2 regions of the Solibacillus sp. FSL K6-1523 genome follow, and region 1 is predicted to be linked to the other one. Evidence: riboswitches for the same ligand, from Rfam matches in the RefSeq annotation. Region 1 holds a riboswitch; the other holds the start of a gene.

Region 1 (11,681 bases):
AACGATCAAAAGATGAAGTATTGCAACGACTAAAGGAAAGTGCCGTCTTTGATTCTCATACGGAAAAACAACCTATCAAAATGAAGAAAAAGATGAGCTGGAAGCCTTTAATTGCATCGATTGCCTCACTTTTTGTTCTTGTTTTTATTGCTTCTACTTTTATGGGGAATGCACCTGAAATATCGCTGCCATCGGATACAGAGGATGCGCAATTGGAAGATACGTCATCACATGAGCCAGCCACAACGAGAATGATGGAAAGTCATTCAGTGGATATGGAGAATGATACGCTATCACCAAAAATGGCTGCAACACCGATTCAAACAGTAGTTAATGAGCAGCAATTACAAGGATTCACATTATTTACGATTGGGTTAGCAGGCGATGATGCAGAAAGTGTACCCGTTAGTTTTTTAATTCCCAATGAAATTGTGGAGCGTCAATTAGGTACAAAAACGCCGACAAAATTACAGCTGTATCAGGAGTTTGCGCCATTCATTGAGGAACAATCATTGGGCTTTAAAGAATATCATCCCATTAAAGGAAGCTTTACAGAAAAGGGTGATGATTTAGTGCATCAGTTACCAGATGACCATACGTATGATATTGGCTCTGCAGCACTATCGAATTATGTAGGAGCTTTAATTGATACATTTGGTGAGAGTTATAACCGAGTACTGTTAACCAATGCAGAAGGAACACAAATGACGCTTAATCACATGGGAGAAATAAATAATCCGATCGAATTAACAGGGAAAATGACACATTATAATTATTTTAGTTATCAAATGCGAGATGGTTCAACTTATTTAAGTCCGAATTTTCGAATGAGTTTTAGCAATGTGAAAGATGCTTTATTAAATATGACGACAGAAGCCAATGATATTTTTCATACGGCAATTTTGCCCGATGTTTCCTTTCAAGTAAAAGTAAAGAAAAACATAGTAATTGTTACTTTTGATGAGTTATTGGATTTAGAAAATTATGATTCTACTCAAGCAATGCGCATGATCGAAGGAATTCTTTTAACGGCAGCTAGCTTTAATAAAGAAGTAAAATTCGAACAAATCAAGCAGCAAGATTGGGGCGGCTTTCATTTTTCAAAACCGTTGCCTAAACCAGTTGCAGCAAATTTAGTTGTCTACGATTTTAGTGCAATTGAATAGTTCAAAAGAGAATTGTAAGCAGATGGCTTTACAATTCTTTTTTTTATCCTATAATGAAGGTGTAACATAATTAAATATTGATTCATCTTCGGGGCAGGGTGTAATTCCCGACCGGCGGTAATATAAAGTTGTAGCCTCTGACCATTTATTTGGAGGACGCTACATTCAACTTTTCGAGCCCGCGAGCCACTTTTTTGTGTGCAGGATTTGGTGCGATTCCAAAGCCGACAGTATAGTCTGGATGGGAGAAGATGGAGGTACGGTCGTTATTTCATGAAAATACCGTGTTTTTTGTAACCACAATTTTTGTTTTTCTAGTAAGAAGAAAAGCTCTATTTCCTATACAAAGAAATAGGATGGGGTTATGTTTTTGAAAAACATGGGGTAGACCTTTATTTAAGTGTGCCTATTCTCCCTTATGCTTCTTTATATGCATAAGGGTTTTTTCATGGAATGATTTTGATTCGTCCTTTCTTCTTGCAAGAGTGAATCAGCAATGAGGAGAGATATTTTATGCGTAAGAAAAATTTAAAGTTACGTTCATTCGTAACAATTGGTATGTTGAGTAGTATTTCGTTTATTTTGATGTTACTTAACTTTCCATTACCGTGGTTCCCAGTATTTTTGCAAATTGATTTTAGTGATATCCCTGCGTTAATTGCAGCAATTACAATGGGACCGGTTGCAGGTATTTTAGTAGAGTTAATTAAAAACGTATTAGATTGGATTTTTACTGGCGCACCAGAAGGGATTCCGGTGGGGCATATGGCCAACTTTGCAACAGGTATTTCGTTTGTGATCCCAGCGTATTATATTTATAAAAAATTCCCAACAGTAAAAGGGCTTATTGGCGGATTAGTAATTGGTACATTTACTATGTCATTTGGAATGGCGGTATTAAATTACTTCGCGTTTTTACCAATGTATACGTATTTATTAGGAATGCCAGAATTTAATATGTACGAAACGATTATTTTAGGTATTTTACCGTTTAATATAGTAAAAGGGATTATTCTAGTAGTCATTGCGACGATGATTTATCGTACGATGCGTGTATGGATTGAAAATCAGCGCGCGCAGTTTTTAGCGTAATACCAGAGAAGTCAGCATGCCATTAACAGGGTGCTGACTTTTATTTTTTCTATAAATTTAAATTAATGATTGAAATCAAGTGACGAGACTGGTATCATATTGTACATTGTTGTGAAAAATCAATTTATTTCGAGAATGGCAACTATTAAACTAACATCATAGGAGAGACTTAAATGGATAAAAAAGTACCCTTTTCAACGTATGCTGTCATTGGGACGATGTTATTTGGCATGTTTTTTGGTGCAGGTAACCTAATTTTCCCGATTCAAATGGGACAGCTTGCAGGCACAAATTATTGGCCAGCGCTTATTGGATTTTTAATAACGGCGATCGGATTACCCTTTTTAGGAATATTGGCAATTGGACTTTCGGGAAGTAATGGTTTAAAGGATTTGGCAAGTCGTGTGCATCCTGTTTTTGGCGTATTATTCGCACTTGCACTGTATTTAACAATTGGTCCGTTTTTTGCGATCCCACGTACGGCAACGGTTCCGTTTGTTGTCGGGTTTGAGCCGTTTATTGCACCAGATCAAATTAAATTATGGCTAGCTGTTTTTAGCTTTGTCTTTTTTGCGATTGTATTTTACTTTTCATTAAATCCAGCAAAAGTAATGGATTACATAGGGAAATATTTAACACCTGCTTTTTTAGTGTTTTTATTTATACTTATTGCGATTAGTATTTTCTCTCCGATGGGCAGTTTTTTCAGTCCAGCAGGTAGTTACGTGAATGAAGCGTTTATGACTGGTTTCAAAGAGGGCTATAATACGATGGATGCCCTTGCTTCGTTAGCATTTGGGATTATCGTTATTAATGCCATTAAGCGCGCAGGAATTACGGATAAAAAAGAAATCGCCAAAGCGACTTGGAAATCAGGAATTTTTGCGATGGCATTAATGATGCTAATTTACGGGTTAATTACGTATATGGGGGCATCAAGTGTCGGAATGGTCGGGACATTTGATAATGGCGGTCAAATATTTGCGGCTGTTGCAGAACATTACTTCGGTGCATATGGTGCCATTTTATTGGCAATCATTATCGTGTTAGCTTGTTTAAAAACGAGTATTGGGCTCATTACAGCGTGTAGTGAGTTTTTCCATGAAGTGTTCCCGAAAATTAGCTATAAATCATTTGTTGTTGCATTATGTTTAGTATCATTTACAATTGCGAACTTCGGTTTGACGAATATTATTACGTTTGCAGTTCCTGTTTTAATGTTCTTATATCCTTTAGCAATTGTTCTAATTATACTTGGACTTGCTTCAACATACTTTAAAAATAAGCAATCGGTATACGCAGGTGCAATTATTTTGACAATCTTTATTAGTACGATTGACGGTTATAATGCATTGATTACGAATGTACCAGCATTTGAAGTGAATTTTTTAACAGCGATTTCTAATTTTTATGCGGATATATTGCCATTCTATTCAATCGGACTTGGCTGGATTGTGCCGGCAATAATTGGCGTACTCATTGGATTAATCATCCCTAAAAAAAGCATAATAAACTAAATGAAACCTTAATTGGTCGGCGTTCTATTGCAATTGATGGCCATTATAAGATAAATAAAAAAATGACATTACGACTCGTTCGTGGTGTCATTTTTCTGTTTTTCGCAAAAAAATTAATAAACGTATATTTTTTTCAAAAAAATATATATTTATCGTTTTCAAATAGATGAAAAATAAGGAATAATAGTAGAGAAAGATGTATCGTTATGGATCTTCAAACTGTGGATGTTCTAATACACAGGGATTGAAACAAATACAAGGAAATGTATTTGCTATTTAAGTTAAAAGGAGAGGTGTTTGAATGCCAAAGCAACACATTAGTAAAAAGAGTAAGGCGCTCAATCTGACTCGCCGCATTGTTATGATTGCAATTGGTGCAATTATGACGGCCTATGCATTAGAAGCTATATTAATTCCGAATGCAGTAATTGATGGTGGAGTAACGGGTGTAAGTATTATGGGGAATTATTTATTTGGGATTCCACTTGGTATGTTACTATTCGTACTAAACATTCCATTTGTTTATTTAGGTTACAAGCAAGTCGGGAAAACATTTGCCATATTAACGATGGTAGGAATAGCTTTACTTTCGATATCGACAAGTTTATTACATGGAATTAAGCCGATTTTAAGTTCTAATGATCCGCTGTTAATTGTATTATCAGGTGGAGTCATGCTAGGCGTCGGTATTGGGATTGTACTACGTAATGGTGGAGCGCTAGATGGTTCAGAAGTGTTAGCGGTACTAATTTCACGGAATGTACCATTTTCTGTAGGGGATATTATATTATTTATTAATGCCTTTATTTTCACAGGTGCAGGCTTTATTTACGGTTTAGAAGGTGCTTTATATTCAGCAACGACTTATTATATTGCTAAAGTAGTTATCGACGTCGTGCAAGTCGGTTTAGAGAAGTCGAAATCTGTTAAAGTGGTTAGTAAATATTCAGAAGAAATTGGTTTGACCATTCAAGACCGTTTAGGACGCGGCGTTACATATTCGGAGGGACGCGGTGGATTTTCGAATGAAGTGATGGATATTGTGACGTGTGTTATTACAAGAATGGAAGAAAATAAAATTATTACAATTATTAAAGAAGTTGATCCAAATGCGTTTGTTGTTATTACAGATGTAGCAGAAGTACGTGGCGGCAACTTTAAAAAGCGCAACATCCACTAAAGAAGTTACTTAATCAATATGTTCTTTAACATACTGGTTAAGTGATTTTTTTTCGGTTAAAATGGTGTAAGTCGCTTTTTGAGCAGGGAGTTTAAGAAATTTAGGGGTGGTTAGTTATGGAAGGGCAAAGTACGATACGCAATGAAAAATGGAAACGGGATATTACACTTTTTTTAAGTAGCCAAACGATTTCTTTATTTGGTTCATCGCTCGTTCAGTATGCAATGATGTGGTATATTACGCTGTCTACTCAATCGGGTATGATGATGACACTTTATATAATTTGCGGATTTATTCCGACTTTTTTATTGTCCCCAGTGGCGGGGGTTTGGGCGGATCGATTTAATCGGAAAAAGTTAATTATAATTGCGGATGGTATGATTGCATTTGCTACGTTAATTTTAGCCATTGTTTTTATGCTTGGTTATGATTCTATTTGGCTATTATTCGCCATGGCATCTATTCGGGCAGTTGGAGCGGGCATTCAAACGCCTGCTGTTGGTGCTATCTTGCCGCAAATTGTACCAGAACAGCATTTGATGCGTGTCAATGGTATTAATGGGACGATTCAAGCGGTTATTATGTTTGTGTCACCAATGGTCAGTGCTGCGTTATTGTCGTTCGCCACTATGAAGGTAATTTTCTTTATTGATGTTATTACGGCTGCAATTGCAATTATCGTTCTTTTAACATTATTAAAAATCCCGCTGCATGCGAAAGCGGCACAGCAACAAGAAATAAGCTATTTAGGTGATTTCAAATTAGGCATCCAATATATTAAACAACATGATTTTTTAAAAAGCTTTTTTGTATTTTTTGCGGCCCTTTTTGTATTAATGGCGCCCGTATCATTTTTAACCCCATTGCAAGTAGCGAGAAGCTTTGGTGAGGATTATTGGCGCCTTACAGCGATTGAAATTACCTTTTCTATCGGGATGATGATTGGTGGTATTGTTATTGCTTCGTGGGGTGGTTTCCGAAATCGGATTTATACGATGATGTTCGCTGGTGTGGTCATGGCAATTTGTACAATTCTATTAGGCATTCTTCCAATTTTTTCGCTATATTTATTTGCGATGGCACTCTTTGGAGTAGCGATGCCGATTTTTAATACACCGACGATGACGATTGTCCAAGAAAAAGTAGATCCAGATTATTTAGGTCGAATATTCGGGGTATTTGGCATGATTTCTACGTCTATGATGCCATTAGGAATGTTGATTTTCGGACCTTTAGCCGATATTATTTCGGTGGAGACATTATTAATAGGAACAGGAACACTCATGTTGATTGTGACGCTACTTATTATTAGGAGTAAGTCTTTAATAAGAGCAGGTGAGCCAGTCCCTAAAAAATAGAATAGGTTATTTTAAATAATAAAGGAGTATTTTGATAATAAGTCAAAATGCTCCTTTTTTTGCGAGATTTACGTCCAATTTGTATTTGTTTGCTATTACGAATAGATCCTTGCAACTCGCAAATACTAAAGAAAACAATCAAAAATTTGGAGGTGTAATAGCTTGAACTTTAAATTGAGCGTAACAATATTTGTTTGTATTGGTGCAGCGTTTTTACTTTTTGCGAGCTATAGTTACTCTTCGGATAAAGGAAGGAAATATTATGAAGAAACGGAACAAATACTATGGGAAGTTGATACAAACGAAAAAATCGTTGCTTTAACGTTCGATGATGGCCCGCATTATAAATATACACCTGAAATTTTAAATTTATTAAATAAATATCATGCAAAGGCAACGTTCTTTATTGTTGGTAAAAATGCAGAAAAAAATCCCGAAGTTATTTTACGTATGTACGAAGAAGGTCACGAAATCGCTAATCATACGTATTCTCATCCGACAAAAATAAAGACGGCAGATTTATTGGAAGAGATACAAATGACGAGTGAAGTATTGTTTAGTATGACTGGGAAAATCCCTGAACTGTTTCGACCCGTGGAAGGACAATACACAGATGAAATGATTGATGCTGTTACAAAAAAAGGGTATAAAGTGGTGATGTGGTCTTGGCATCTCGATACGGAGGATTGGAGAAATCCAGGAGTTGATATAATTACCAAGAAAGTAATCGATGGAGTTGGAAATGGGAAAGTTGTTCTTTTTCATGATGGCGGGGCAAATCGGAGACAAACCGTACAAGCATTAGAAAAGATATTAGCCAATCTCGAAGGGCAAGGTTATAAATTTGTTACGATTAGCGAATTACTAGCTGTTAAGAAAAGGGATGAAAATAGAAGGAAAACTATTGAAAAAAACCAGGAATCGGAATGATTTCTGGAGTTCAGCGTTGGGAAAACTATAAACAGGGAAAAGCAGAAATCTAAACATTTCTGCTTTTTAATTTGTAAAGTTAGCCCATAATATTGTAGCCACAATCGATATAAATTGTTTCGCCTGTCACGCCTCGAGATAGATGGCTTAGCATAACCATTGTCATATCCGCAACTTCTGCTTGATTCGTATTGCGTTTTAAAGGGGCTGTCTCTTCAATTTTGTGTAAAATTTGATTGAAACTTGGCACACCTTTTGCCGCTAATGTACGAATAGCCCCAGCTGAAATCGCGTTGACACGGATATTTTCAGCACCTAAATCAGCCGCTAAATAACGCATCGATGCTTCGAGTGCAGCTTTTGCTACGCCCATCACATTATAGCCATCAAGCACGCGTTCTGCGCCTAAATAGGACATTGTAACAATCGAGCCACCTTCAGTCATAAATGGCTTAGCAGCGTTACTAACAGCGATTAGAGAATATGCGCTCGTATCTTGTGCAAAAGCGTAGCCGTCACGCGTCGTTTGTACAAATCGATTTTTTAAATCTTCCGCGTGTGCGAAAGCGACAGAGTGAACGATACCATGAATGACTTGGAACTGTTCGCCGATTTGTTGGAAAGCCTTTGCGATACTTTCATCACTATTGACATCGCATTCAACGATGGCTACATTTTGTCGGTCTAATTTTTCGAGCATTTTTTCGATTTTCCCTTTCGAACGCTCTTTTCTATATGTGAAAATGACATTTGCTCCAACTTCAAATAATTGTTGTGCAATTCCCCATGCGATACTGCGCTCATTGGCAACGCCCATTACGACGATATTTTTCCCTTGTAATTGTAATAAATCCATTTAAACACCCCTATGAGTAATTAGTTATTATTAGTACCTGCTACTAATAATAACTATAACATCATGAAATTTGTATCGCAATAGGGAGTTTGAGGAATTTATTTACTTACTAAATAAGTTCACCAAAAGAGTATATCCTTATGAGGGAAGTTTTCTAATAAAGTATGTGCTAGTTCAGGCTGGCTAAGCACATGAGGCGCACAGACAATGTTAGCACAAATCTATACGACTCATCTGTGTGCTTTGTGCAAGGCCAGCCTATTTAAAATTTTATCTACTGTAGCTTTCTGGATTAATTGCGCCGCTACCGTGGGAGGCGGCGTTATCTTTAATCGATTTTTATCCCATTAGGAAAAACCCATCCTATTTTTTGCTATTGAGGATCAAAAATCATACTACCTTTGCGCAAAATTGAACCTTTGAAGTGACAAAATATGCTATAAAAATGCGAGCAAACGGATTGTTTTGCAGTCACAATGATATTGCATGAAAGAATTTTATCGTCGAGCGCGTATATCAAAAAAGATATTAAGTAGCTGAAATTAACTTCATATTCAAAAAAATGATTAGAAATTGTATTGGGGCAAAATTGAATAGAAAGAGTTAATTGGAATGGAGGGGAGGCGACTCCAGCGGGAACAGCACGAGGCCTGAGACTACAGGCTCAGGAGGTGCCCGCGGAAAGCGTCCGGACTGGAATGGAAATTAACTCCCCCCTTTTTCAGAGGGAATTAATAATGATAGATTCTTTTATTAATTATATACGGGAATTGACTTCAATTAAAAAAGACATCTCCTTGCACGGTTTAGCGCAAAGGGATGTCTTTTTTTATAAACGACTATTCAAATTTTAAAGAATCGCCGTCGAATTTTTCATCTGCAACTTTGATTGAATCTGTTGGGCAACCTTCGAATGCATCTTGCATGTCTTCTAATAGATCTTCTGGAACTTCAGTAGTCCCCATGTTATCATCTAAAATAACGAAAGCAATTCCTTCATCATCATAATCATAAATGTCTGGTGCAGCAGCGCCACAAGCGCCACAAGCGATACATGTATCTGCATCCACGATTGTATATTTTGGCATTGTTATCTCTCCTTTTTCCGTTCGCTTCCAATAAGCTCTTTTTTATTCTAATTGTGTTTCAAACACATTTCAACCTAATACTACGAAAATGAGGGATTTGATTTGCTAATTCAACAAATTCTTTTGAAAATTTTTACAACATTTCAAAATGAACGCACATTATCTGCCGCTTTTCATTTGCTAAAAGGGAAACGCTCAGGACAGACGATTCAAGATGTCGGATTGTTTCAATTACATCCGTTTTTTGGGTTACTACCAAAACTTACGAGAGGGCAATTTGATGAGCAAGTTGATTTATTATTTGCGAAAAATTATATTCTTATTGAAGAGAATGGCTATTATCATATGACCGAAATTGGTATAAAGCAAGCGAGTGAAGTGTTATTGTTTCATTTTGATGGATGGCATTATCGTGGAAATGAACATGTCTTTTTTGCGCGGTTGTCTTTAGTTCTCCAAAGCTTATCGCATCAAGCAGCAGGGATAAAATCATTTATTGCCATCGAAAAAGATGAGGATGTCCAAAGATTTGTGCGCGAATTTTTAGTGGGAAATCAGTTTCAACAGCAATCTTTACAAATGAAAGTTTATTTAGAAATGGAACGAAGCCTGGAAAAGATTCAAGTAGATGAGCAAGTAAAAACAATCATTGTATACCGTTTGTCAGGTTTTCAGGAGCCGGGGTTAACATGGCAGCAAATGGCGTTTGGCTTTCATAGGCAAGAAATGGATATTCAGTTAATGTACGTCAGTGGCCTCCATCTATGGTTAAATGGAATTTTAGATGATGCGCAAAGTTATCCGTATTTATATCAACTTGCTCAGGGAATTCGTGTCGACCTCATGCTTACGAGTTCGGCAAATGAAACGGCGAAATTGTATAGCAAAGGGCATTCCCTGGAGCAAATCAGCGCGATACGTAGGTTGAAACTAAATACAATTGAAGATCATATTGTTGAACTCGCGATGAATGATAGAAAATTTGATATTCAACCGTTTATTAACATAGAGGATCAACAACTAATCATCAATGCGTCAGAAGATTATCAAACAAAAAAGTTAAAAGTTTTACGAGAAATTATTCCGCATGTGAGTTATTTTCAGCTGCGTTTAGCATTGGCAAAGGGGGCAAATCATTAATGCAATTGGAGTCGTATTTACACCAATATTTTGGCTATGAAACATTTCGTTCGGGACAAAAGGAAGTGGTGGAACAATTAATTGCAGGGAAGGATGTCGTTGCCTTATTGCCTACAGGAATGGGGAAATCCCTTTGCTATCAACTGCCAGGCTATGTTTTTGATAAACCTGTATTAATTATTTCACCGTTGTTATCTTTAATGCAAGATCAAGTAGATCAGTTAAAACAAATGGGTGAAAAGCGCGTCATTGCACTGAATTCTTTTTTAACGCCTGCGCAAAAAAATTATGCACTACATTTTTTGCATGAGTACCGTTTTATTTTTATATCACCGGAAATGCTGTTGCAGCCACAAGTAAAAGCGCGCTTGTCAAGCATGGAACTATCATTAATTGTTGCGGATGAAGCGCATTGTATTTCGCAATGGGGCTATGATTTTCGGCCTGATTATTTACGTATTGGTGAAGTTATTCAAGTGACGAATCGCCCACCAGTACTCGCATTATCTGCAACGGCAACAACGAAAGTATTGCACGATATTGAACATTATTTAGAGATGGATTGTCCTTTTACGTATGTGCATTCTGTCGATCGTCCAAATATTCACCTCGTAAAAAGATCTTTCGTTGTTAAGGAAGATAAATTAGCGTGGATTTTAGAGCATGTTGAAAAAACGTCTGGTCCTGGAATTATTTATACGCAGTCAAGGGCAAAAACGGAAAGTATTAGTTCGCAGTTATTGCAGCGTGGCATTGCAGCTGCAGCGTATCATGCAGGAAAAGAGATGCAGGACCGCCAGTTTATTCAGCATCAATTTTTAGCAGGGCAGTTGGACTGGATTGTAGCGACAAATGCTTTTGGAATGGGGATACATAAAAATAATGTGCGACAAATTATTCATGAATCTATGCCGTCAACTGTCGCGAATTATATGCAAGAAATTGGTCGAGCAGGTCGTGATGGCAAGGATGCCGTTGCATTTTTGTTATTTTGCGAAGGCGACGAGCAATATGCAAAGTTTATCGTATCGGAAGACTTGCCAAAGGACTTTCATGTGGATCGCTATGCAGAGTATAAAGCAAATGGGGAGCAACCTAATGTCATGCTATCCAATGGCGAAATTTCGGAAGTAGCGTTTCGTGTTGTGAATTATTGGATGGAACGCGAAACAGTTGAACAAGTAAAGGAAAGACTTGGAAACATGCAAATGGCAAAGTTTGACGAAGTGATGGCGATGTTGAAAATTGTTGAAACAACATCCTGTATGCGGGAACTTTTAATCGACTATTTTGGTCAACAAGTAGAGGAGAAGCATGAAAACTGTTGTAGTAATTGTGGTGTGGACATTTCAGC
Region 2 (11,681 bases), 1.1 Mb from region 1:
AAAAGGATAGATGTAAGCAGGTAACCCCCTTCATCTATCCTCACTTTTTAACCCTATATAATGTGTGACATTGAATTAAATTATTTAGTTATAGAGCTTTATAAACAATTACTTGACTTTTAATAAAACACTATCAAGAGTTTGCTTATTTTTTACTCACTGAAAGACCCTAACTACTAAAACATACGATTCAAATTCGCCATTTCGATAGCTGAAATGGCGCTATCATAGCCTTTGTTCCCTGCTTTCGTTCCAGCACGTTCAATTGCTTGCTCGATGTTTTCAGTTGTGACAATACCGAAAATAACTGGGATTCCTGATTCAAGTGAAACGTTCGCAATCCCTTTTGCTGCTTCATTACAAACATAATCATAATGCGTCGTAGAACCTCGGATGACCGTACCTAATCCAATAACCGCATCATAGTTCCCTGTTGCGACCATTTTTTTGGCGATAAACGGTACTTCAAATGCTCCTGGTACCCATGCAATATCAATATTTTCTTCTGAAACACCGTGGCGCTTTAATCCATCTAATGCCCCGCTTAATAATTTATCGTTTATAAATTCATTAAATCGGCCAACAATAATGCCAATTTTTAAGTCTGTTCCTACTAATTGTGCTTCAAATGTTTTTCCCATGTTCATATCCCCTATATTTTTATTTGAGTAGTCGGAATTGTCATACCAACTTTATATTGATCAATATATGCCCCATTATGCAGAGATGTAATTTTTATTTAAATGCAATGCTAATGCATCAATCGTTATAAATTTTAAATTAAATTTTTTAGCGATTTCCCATAAATCCGGTACGCGCGCCATTGTGCCGTCTGCATTCATAATTTCACAAATTACACCGACTTGTGCGGAATCGCAAAGCTTGGCTAAATCAACTGCCGCTTCCGTATGCCCTCTACGTTCCAATACACCACCGTCTTTTGCAAGAAGTGGAAACACATGCCCGGGACTTCTAAAATCCTCCGCTCGAACATCTTCATCTAGCATTGCCAACATCGTATCCGAACGCTCAAATGCGCTAATACCGGTCGTTGTTGTTTTATAATCAACACTCACTGTAAATGCCGTTTGATGGACATCTGTATTCATTTGGACCATTGGCTGTAGTTGCAACTTATCCGCGATGCTTTGTGAAACCGGCGTGCAAATTAAACCGCGCCCATACATTGCCATAAAGTTAATATTTTGTGGTGTCGCATGTTCACCTAACACTAAAAAATCTCCTTCATTTTCACGGTTTTCATCATCGACTACAATGATGACTTCCCCTGCTTTTAACGCCTCTAGCGCCTCTTCAATTGCATGAAACATTTCGGTTCACTCCTTAAAATCCGTGTTGTTGTAAAAAATCCATTGATAGGTTATCGGACTGACTATTCGTTAAATGCTGCAAAATATATTTGCCGATTAAATCGGTTTCAACGTTTACGAGATCCCCTATTTTCTTCATGCCGAATACTGTTTCTTTATACGTATGGGGAATTAATGACACCGTTAAAGTGGACGTTGTGACATTAAAAATCGTTAAACTCGTACCATCTAACGTAATCGAGCCCTTTACTAAGCAATTTTTCAAAAGTTCTTTCGGCACAGCCAAATCAATATAAACTGCATTGGCAACATGACGCTTTTGAAGGATTTTAGCAACACCATCAATATGACCTGAAACGAAATGCCCACCAAATCGACCGTTTGCAGCCATCGCTCGCTCTAAATTAACAGCTGAGCCGATTTGTAATTGTTGAATGCTGGATGCTTTCACTGTTTCCGGCATCACATCTACTGTAAAAGCATTCGCCGTAAATCCTGTAACCGTTAGACAAACGCCATTAACTGAAATACTATCTCCCAGTTTTACATCTTCTAACACCATTTTCGCTTGAATGGTCAACACCATTGCTTGTAGTGTTGACTTCATTTGTTGAACCGTTCCTTGTTCCTCGATAATTCCTGTAAACACCTTTCTCACCTCATCCTAAAAAAATAGAAAAAACCCCGACAATAGCTCGGAGTTTTGATGAGAGTTATAAAAATGGCATCGTCAAATAAACTTATTTTCATGTATTTTTGAAAAAAGTTGACCATTTTTATTTCCTTCTCCCATCCAGACTATACTGTCGGCTTTGGATTCACACCAAATCCTGCTTCTTAAAAGCTCGCGGGCTTAGAATTTCTTCATCACCGCCGATTGGGATTTTCACCCGACCCCGAAGGAAATACATATAAAATTGTAAAGGGTTTTAAGAAAAACAAAAAAACCACATAGAAGATGCTCTACGGGGTGACTAGAAAATTCTCATTTAGGCATCACGAAATAAACCTTCTTGTAAACGGAAAAAATTACACAAAGGGCTCATAAAACGCCTAACCAATCCTTCTCTCATCCAGACTATACTGTCGGCTTTGGAATTACACCAAATCCTGCCAAAAAGGCTCGCGGGCTTAGAATTGCTTCATCACCGCCGATTGGGATTTTCACCCGACCCCGAAGGACTATTCAACTATGACGCCCATTATAGCAAACTATTTTTATCATTGCAAAATAAGTTTTGAATCTTTTTTATTTTGCGTAGATGATTGGAACGAATTAGCCTATATGATCGCGCTATTCATCACTTTCAACTTTTTATCTGCCTAAGCCATATTAATTTCCTTTAATAATTGAAAATGGCCAAGCATACATTTGACTAAACATAAATTTAAGATGAAAAAGGTGGTTGATCAATGCAAACTGCACTTATATATATCGTAATGTTACGTATCCTTTCTGGAAGCGTTGATATTATAGCTGCATATATTATGTTCAAATTAAATGATTTAGAAAAAGCGTTTATTGTGAATTCATCCCTTGCGCTAATCGGACCCATCATTTTCATTATTACGACAGGCATAGGCTTGACGGGTTTAAGCGATAAAATATCATTAGCAAAAATGATTTGTCTACTTGGTGGTGTGACCTTAATTTTTATTAGTTTACGAATGAAATGATGGGACAAACCCTTGCCATATCACAACGTAATCAACAGCATGAATTTGAAATTTCCTAACTCCATAAGGCATTGAAAGTAAGATTGGAGGAAATACGATTTTGGTCTGGAATTATGAAAACAGCCACTTCATGGAGAATTGGCTATTTTCATTTGATATTATTTAGTATTTTTAAGCACTTCGCTTAATTGTAATGGCGAAATTGTCCCTTGATGAAAGTATAATTGCCAGCTGCCATCCATATAGAACTTCTTAACGTATTTCAATTTCTCGTCTGACAGTATTTTATCTAACTTTTCATGACTTCCCCGTACTTCAAGCCCAATGTGACTTTCCTCTAATTGCTTTAAATATTCTTTTAAATTCACATACAAAAATCAGCACCCCTAATTTCAAAATATATTTATATGCTCAATTGATTATACTCTGTAATACAATTACATACATTTAATTAATTCATATCGAGAAAAGAGGCCTTTCTATGTTTATTTATGTGGTTAAACCGGGTGATAGTTTATACTCCATTGCTGTAATGTATCAAGTTAATATGGATAGTATCCGCATCATGAACGGATTAACAACCGATAGTTTAGTCCCCGGACAGGATCTACTTATCCCAACCAATATGTATACGGTCCAGCCTGGTGATACATTGTTTTTAATCTCTAAAATGAGTTTCATTCCGATTGAGACGATACGACTATACAATGGACTCCAATCCGATTTTTTAATGGTTGGAATGACCTTGTATTTACCGCCTCCGCCTAAATACTCTGCAGAAAATTTAAGTTATATGTACCCGACCACCCCTGAACAGGACGAATTAATTATCCGTACTTTTGCACCCATCAATACGTTTTTGGCCATGTTTGAATACCATATTCTTGAAGGAGGAACACTAAGCACACTTAATGACGAGTTTGCGATTCAAACTGCACGCAACAATGGTGTAGCACCTGTAGCCACTATTACGAACTTAACAACAGAAGGATTTAGCCCTGAAGTGACACGTCAAGTATTAACTTTTCCTGATCAGCGAGACCTCCTCATTGACAATATATACAATCTTGTCATATCAAAAAATTACGCTGGCGTTAATATTGATTTTGAAAGGGTAAGGGAAGAAGAAAGAGATTTATATTCCGACTTTTTACGGTTAGTGAGTGATCGTTTAAAACCAGAAGGATATTCTGTTTCCGCTGCAGTTCCAGCTAAAACAAGTGAAGATATTCCATGGTTAAAAGGGTATGATTTCGGTGGAATTGGAGCAGCTGTAGATTTTATATTTATAATGGCTTATGACTGGCATGTGCCAACAATGGAGCCTGGTCCAGTTGCGCCGATTGACGAAGTAAGAAAATCGATTGAATTTGCACTTCAACATATGAATCGAGAGAAAATCATGCTTGGGGTACCACGTTATGGATATGAATGGACGTTGGACGACGATGGGAACGTAATTAGCGGAAGAGCTGTTTCAGTTTCTGGTGCAACACAACTTGCCTTAAATTATCAAGTCCCTATTCAATATTCACTTGAATACGAACAACCGTTTTTTATTTACTGGGATGAAAATGGGAACCAAAACATTGTTTGGTTTGAAAATGCTCAAGCACTAACAGCAAAATTACAGTTAGTTATTGATTATCAACTTATGGGAGTTGGTGCTTGGCAGCTAGGACTTGGTTTCCCTCAGTCCTTTTACTTAATCAATTACTTATTCGATACGAGGCATATTATTTATTAAGTAAACACGATAAACAGCCAACTATCCAAGGTTTTTTTCGGATAGTTGGCTATTTTTCGATGAAGATATGTAATGATGCGAAATTTAGGGTTTCGGGTGAATCCATTATTTTAAAATGCTTCACCCCTAAATAAACATAGGATGAAGCATTTTTATACTAGCCTATGTGAAAATTATACCGTACGACTTAAAAAGGCAATTAACAAACTTAAAATTTTACCATCTGAATACTGTTCGATTTTATCGCTATGATCTTCGCTAAATACGCCTTTTTCATATAGTTTTCCGAATAACTTTTTCGCTTCTGCTTTACCAGTCGCATCTAGTGTATTTTTAGTCGTTTCCACTTTATTCCCCTCCTCCTTTACGGGTGTTGAAAATGGATGACCAATGACTGCTGCCAAAACTTTTGCGATAGCTTGGCAAATCTTCTCCAAATTTTGGTCTAACAATTCGATATCTTTTTTACTGTTTACAAATCCAAATTCTATTAAAATACTTGGTTCGTATGTTTTCGTTAAAACACCAATGTCGTTCCGGTATTTTGCCCCTCGATTAATTAGACCGGACGCATCGCTCAACGCTTTTGCTACGTTCTTGGCTAACTCATTTTGGGTACTGTATAACACCTCCCCTCCTATTGGTCGTTCGGTTAACGGACTCGTTGAATTTAAGTGACCACTCACAATCAGTCCATTGCGATCTTGGTTGTGATAGGCGACTAAATGATTAATATTTTGGGTTTGATTTTTAGAGATTTTATCCTCGTAATACGTTGCAGGCACTTTATTCGCGATTAAAATTTCATAAATCCGCTTCATAAATTTCCGGGCATATTGCACCTCATCTACATACCCTCGTGCACCGGTCCCATCACCATAATGTCCGACATGGATTTCGATTTCTACTGGTTGTGTCAATTCCTATTCCCTCCCTTCAAAATTAAGATGTCTTTTAGCATATACAAAACCTACTAGATTTGAGTGTGTTATCTACTAAAACTTTGCAATTTGCTTTATCTTTTATTTTAAATGTCGGTGCGATTATAGAATTTAGCTAACTTTGAATTATGTGCTGGAGGTTGTCCAATTTTGCGCGTCTTGCCAAAACTTACGCCTCATTCTGTCCAACTCCCCTCGCCAATTTCGGTTGGAAAATTACGACAAAATCCTTTTCTAATAATTTTACGGACATTCCCCCTTTCTAATTTGTATTACTAGAAATAGGGGAAAAGGGGACATATTTTTTATATCTCATTTTTGCTACTAGTAAATGCAACAAAATGAACAAATAATTTAGGATTTTAAATATTCACTTCTTTAGTTAAAATTTTATCATTTCTTCCTAAACGAAAAGGCATACCAAATATCGGTAGTTTTGAAACCTTTCATTAATCCAATCGTATGAACTAGTAATTAGGTGGTGATATTGTGGTAAGTTGTACAAACTGTAAGTATAAATGGTCATTTAAAGAAGTGATGGCTCTTGGCTTTTCAAAGGAAGGCAAGGATTGTTCCCATTGCCATGTGAAACAATATTTATCAGCAAAAACCCAAAACATTTTAACTTTAGGTTATATCAGTCTTTTATTTGTCCTTATTTTTCCTTTCTTTATTAAACTGAGTGATAAAAAAGAAAACTTATTGTAAACACAAAAAAGCATCCTCATGGATGCTTTTTTGACTATACTGCGATCGGTGCTTTAATCGTTGGATGTGGGTCATAGCCTTCGATTGTTAAATCTTCTAGCTCGATATCAAAAATGGATTTTTTCGCCGGATTGATCGTTAACGTTGGTAAATCTTTTAGCTCACGGCTTAATTGCTCCGTCACTTGATTCACATGATTTGAATAAATATGTGCATCTCCAATACTATGCACGAACTCCCCCACTTCTAAACCACATTCATGGGCAATTAAATGTGTAAGTAAGGCATAGCTCGCGATGTTGAATGGGATGCCAAGGAATGTATCCCCACTACGCTGTGTTAACATGCAGCTTAATTTTCCATCAGCTACGTAAAATTGGAACATGACATGGCACGGTGGTAGTGCTGCTTTACTTCCTTTTGCACCTGCATTGATGACATCTTCCGGATTCCATGCGTTGACAATAATACGGCGCGAATCAGGATTATTTTTTATTTGGTCAATGGCATCTTGTAGTTGGTCGATTTCATTGCCTTCTGAATCTGTCCAGCGGCGCCATTGCTTCCCGTATACATTACCAAGGTCGCCGTATTTTTCTGCAAATGCATCATCTTCTAATACGCGCTCACAATAAGCAGCCATTTCCACTTTATAAAGTTTGTTAAATTCTTCATCTACTAAACTGCGATTTCCGAAATCTGTCATATCAGGACCTGTATATTCATCCGATTCCACCCAGCGCTTAAACGCCCACTCATTCCAAATGTTATTTTTATTTTGCAATAAGTAACGAATATTCGTATCACCTTTCATAAACCAAAGTAGCTCACTCGCCACAAGTTTAAATGGGACGCGCTTTGTCGTCAGTAATGGGAATCCTTGCGCTAAATCAAAGCGCATTTGATGACCGAAAACACTAATTGTTCCCGTTCCAGTACGGTCTTCCTTTTTTACACCATTATTTAAAATAGTCTGTAAAAGATCTAAGTATGTTTGTTCTAATGTATTTGCCACGATTGTGCACCTCCGAAATAATTCACTTACCTATTCTAGCAGAAATATTACTGTTTTTGTGGATTTCATGACGGGAGATTTCTTTCTTTTCCCCTATACATGAAATTTAATCTGAGATTATACACCAACCAACACAAAATCCCACGTAAAAGCGAGCTTGTCGGCTTTTTTGTGGGATTTTTTTAGCTTTGCACAACTATAGCATGCATAATTTTCAACTTTTTATGCCATTTAATATTATATCCATATAGGTACTCACTAGTTCCTCTTCTGACACTTCTCCGTCGGGATTATACCAATTAAAAGAACGGTTAACCATTCCTAGTATTCCAAAGATAACAATATCACTTCTAAGGTCGTTCCTGAAATCTCCCTTTTCAATCCCATCATCAATGAGTCTTTGAAGATTAATTCGAAATTCTTTTCGATAAGAATTGATTAACTTAACTTGCATATCATCCAGATGCCGAAATTCCCGATTAAACACTCTTGCACTCTTACCTTGTATCTTAATATCTTTTATAATTAAATAGATTAAATTATTTATTTTCACTGTATTACTAAGAGATTCATCTTTTAAGGTTACTTCTTGTTCAGATAGCAACTCTTTAATAAAACTTAAGTGAATATCCATTAATAGTTCTTGTTTACTTTTAAAGTAATAATAAAAAGTACCCTTTGTCACCCCAATTGTATCAACAATATCTTGAATGGAAGTTTTACTGAATCCCTTTTTATCAAAAAGGTCTATACTCTCTTTTAAAATTCTTCCTCGCATAATATTGTTCTCCCCAAATGTTAGATTTTAATCCATTGCTAGTCCGACTCCCTTTCGATTACTAAGGAGATTCCTTGACCTCCACCGATACAAGCTGTAATAAGGGCATACTTTCCAGCTGTTCGTTTTAATTCATATACAGCTTTTGTTATTAATATTGCTCCTGTAGCACCTAATGGATGTCCATGGGCAATTGCTCCACCGTTGACATTTAATTTTTCTGGATCTATTTCCAACTCCCGATTACAAGCAATTACTTGTGCAGCAAACGCCTCGTTCAATTCGATAATATCTATATCGGATAAAGAAAGGTTCAATTTTTCTAGTAATTTCTGCGTTGCTGGTACAGGACCAATCCCCATAATATTAGGGTCTACTCCTGCAACTACTGACCCTTTAATTGTAGCTAACGGTTGAATTCCTAACTCTTCCGCCTTTTCTCGAGACATAATGACCAGTGCTGATGCCGCATCATTCAAGCCAGAACTACTGCCAGCTGTTACAGTGCCATTCTTTTGAAAAGCAGGAGCTAGTTTTGCTAAAGCAGCTAATGTTACATTCGGACGTGGATGCTCGTCTTTATTAAATAAAATCGGTTCACCTTTACGAACAGGAATGCTAATCGGCACAATTTGCTCATCAAAACGCCCTTCTTCCATCGCCCTTGCCATTCTTTGTTGACTTCTTAAAGAATATTCATCTTGTTCTTTTCTCGTAATATCGTATTTTTTCACAAGATTTTCGGCTGTAATTCCCATTCCTGGATTTCCGATTTCTTCAGGTGCAAGAAGGGTTTTCCGATGCTTTGGTGGAACAGAACTGTACGCTTGCTCTGGACGCTCAAATTGATAGGGCGAACGGCTCATACTTTCAATACCGCCAGCAACGTAAATATCCCCTGCCCCAGATTGTATCGCTTGAGCAGCTAATGCAACCGCATTAATACCTGAACCGCATTGTCTATCTATCGTTAATCCTGGTATATTGACGGACAAACCACCCTGTAAAGCTGTCAATCTCGCAATATTTCCCCCGCCACTTAAAACATTTCCTATTATCACATCATCAATACTTTCAGGATCTAGATTTATGCGTTTAATCGCTTCTTTAATTACTTTCCCACCATACAAATGAGCCGGAATACTTGCTAATGCCCCACCTTGTTTAGCAATAGCTGTACGAACAGCTGATACAATGACTGCATCTCGTTTCATATATTTCCCCCTTTTTCAATCAAGTTAGTAAAGTTCAAATATTACTTTTCCTTTAACTACATCTTTTTGATTTTGATTAATCGCTTTGACATCAAAAATTAGCGATTGATCAACTGTATCAACTAAATCAGCCTTTAACGTAAGCACATCATTTAAAAACACCATTCCTGAAAATCGTATGTTATAGTCTTTTATAAAACCTTCTTCATAATAAGGAGTGAATAGCTTAGAAAGATTGCCCATCGTCCACATACCATGCGCAATGATTCCTGGTAAACCCGCTTTCTTTGCTTCTTCATCAATCGTATGAATCGGGTTAAAGTCACCCGAAGAACCTGCATATTTAATTAAATCCATTCTCGATACAGGATGAAGTGTCGTTTCAAGAGATTCCGCTTTACTTATCGCTGCTAAAATTGTCATACGTTTAAAGACCTCCTCACTGTTTCCGTAATGATGATGATTGATTCTTCCGTAAAAATTACTTTTCCGTCCTGATCTTCACCGTATCTTTTCATTTTCAAGAAGCCCATTTCCCCTGTGCTACCTGCTCTTTCATAGTAGTCTTCTATTTTCACGTAGCAATAAACTTCTTCTCCTACTAAAAGAGGTCGTTCAAAATGATAAATTTGTTCACCATGTATTAACCCTTTTGCTGGTAATTGAAGTCCTTCGACATTGCCAGATCTTAGCACTCGCGGAAATGTAGGGGGCGCTATATTCGTGCCATATTTTGATTGTTTCCCAACTTCTTCATCGATATAGATTGGATGACTATCCCCAATTGATTCAGCAAATCTCCTTACAAGCTCTCTTTCCACTACATTTCTTACTTTGTTTGAAGTTCGACCAATATATGCTGTATACAAAGTTTCCATCCCCCTTCTTTAATTTGTCGGTCCGCCTGCTACATAAAGTATTTGACCGTTTACGAATGAAGATTTTTCGTCCGCAAAGAACGCAACTGCATTTGCAATATCACTTGGCTTGCCCGTTCTGCCAACCGGAATTTTGCTAGCCCCTGCTTTGAGGAAATCTTCAAACGGAATACCAATACGCTCTGCAGTTGCTTTTGTCATATCAGTCTCAATAAAACCAGGCGCAACCGCATTAGATGTAATACCAAATTTCGCAACCTCTTTTGCCAATGTTTTCGTCAAACCTTGCAAGCCTGCTTTAACGGTTGCATAATTTGCTTGGCCCGCATTCCCTAATGCTGAAGTCGATGAAATATTAATAATTCGTCCATATTTTTGTTGGACCATATATTTTTGTGCGATGCGCGTTGTATTAAAGGCGCCTTTCAAATGAACATCAATGACTTGATCCCAGTCATTATCGGTCATTTTAAATAGTAAGTTGTCGCGGATGATGCCGGCATTATTCACTAAAATATCAAGTGATCCGAACTCATTCACCACCTGTTCCATCGCTGCTGCGACATCTTCAGAATTGACTACATTTGCTTTGATGGCTAAAATATCGAAACCTTTTTCTTTAAATTCAGCCTGTACGTTTTGTAACGCTTCTTCATTAATGTCAATGATCGCTATTTTTGCCCCACTCTCAGCAAAAGTTTCCGCGATACTTTTTCCAATGCCACGGCTACCACCAGTAATGAGAGCCACTCTATTTTCAAATCTTTTTGTCATATAAGTTCCTCCTACTATCTTTCAAATTGTTTTATAGAAACGAAACATTTACAAATAGATAAGTAAGTTCGTTTGCACTAACTATTTACTAATCGGTACTTCAACACACCATTTTGTTTTTCAACAGTAATCATTTTTCGTTCTTCCAATAAATCAAGCACGCTTAATACTTCAAACAAAAATGTAATGATTCCTTTCTCATACCTCTCCCGATACATGTCTTGAATAATTTCAAACCCCGTTGCAAGGCCATTCGCATTTTTTAGCGTTTGGATCACACGAGTTACACGCTTTTCGATATTGCTTCTATGCCAATCGATCGCACCATTTAAATCGTCAATAATTGGCCCATGTCCTGAAAAGGTTAATTTTGCGGGAAGTTTTCTACACTTTTCTAAATCATTTAAATACTGGAGTAAAGGTTTTGCACGTTCACTTCCAGGTTTCGGTGCATCGAAAAACATTCCCCCATGGAGGCCTTTAATAATATGGTCTCCACAAAAGAACAATTGCTCATCCGCGCAATAAAGCGAAATATGATCCTGTGAATGACCTAGTGTTTCAATTACTTGAAATGTTGGTAAACCTGGCACTATATCCCCTTCTCCTAGCACCTCA

What was found. Region 1 has a riboswitch for FMN ahead of MHI10_RS06290 (ECF transporter S component). Riboswitches for the same ligand answer to the same signal wherever they lie in the genome.
Region 2: it holds a riboswitch for FMN, as region 1 does, so the genes downstream of both, ribE (riboflavin synthase) here and MHI10_RS06290 (ECF transporter S component) in region 1, are expected to answer to the same signal.

What each region holds. Positions count from the first base shown of each region.
Region 1 covers NZ_JBBOSU010000001.1:1,360,723-1,372,403, forward strand. The annotation lists gene MHI10_RS06285 (hypothetical protein) at 1-1,166, shown strand, start outside; FMN riboswitch at 1,247-1,423, shown strand; gene MHI10_RS06290 (ECF transporter S component) at 1,680-2,258, shown strand; gene brnQ (branched-chain amino acid transport system II carrier protein) at 2,432-3,775, shown strand; gene MHI10_RS06300 (YitT family protein) at 4,077-4,955, shown strand; gene MHI10_RS06305 (MFS transporter) at 5,072-6,313, shown strand; gene MHI10_RS06310 (polysaccharide deacetylase family protein) at 6,476-7,243, shown strand; gene fabI (enoyl-ACP reductase FabI) at 7,323-8,099, opposite strand; gene MHI10_RS06320 (4Fe-4S domain-containing protein) at 8,939-9,187, opposite strand; gene MHI10_RS06325 (helix-turn-helix domain-containing protein) at 9,290-10,327, shown strand; gene MHI10_RS06330 (RecQ family ATP-dependent DNA helicase) at 10,327-11,681, shown strand, end outside.
Region 2 covers NZ_JBBOSU010000001.1:2,500,079-2,511,759, forward strand. The annotation lists gene ribH (6,7-dimethyl-8-ribityllumazine synthase) at 177-641, opposite strand; partial or broken gene ribB (3,4-dihydroxy-2-butanone-4-phosphate synthase) at 753-1,331, opposite strand; gene ribE (riboflavin synthase) at 1,345-1,980, opposite strand; FMN riboswitch at 2,109-2,239, opposite strand; FMN riboswitch at 2,389-2,517, opposite strand; gene MHI10_RS11850 (DUF2619 domain-containing protein) at 2,745-3,008, shown strand; gene MHI10_RS11855 (hypothetical protein) at 3,167-3,376, opposite strand; gene MHI10_RS11860 (glycosyl hydrolase family 18 protein) at 3,490-4,755, shown strand; gene MHI10_RS11865 (N-acetylmuramoyl-L-alanine amidase) at 4,929-5,675, opposite strand; gene MHI10_RS11870 (hypothetical protein) at 6,186-6,404, shown strand; gene MHI10_RS11875 (thymidylate synthase) at 6,439-7,419, opposite strand; gene MHI10_RS11880 (TetR/AcrR family transcriptional regulator) at 7,634-8,197, opposite strand; gene MHI10_RS11885 (thiolase family protein) at 8,236-9,411, opposite strand; gene MHI10_RS11890 (MaoC/PaaZ C-terminal domain-containing protein) at 9,436-9,834, opposite strand; gene MHI10_RS11895 (MaoC family dehydratase N-terminal domain-containing protein) at 9,831-10,280, opposite strand; gene fabG (3-oxoacyl-ACP reductase FabG) at 10,299-11,063, opposite strand; gene MHI10_RS11905 (MBL fold metallo-hydrolase) at 11,141-11,681, opposite strand, start outside.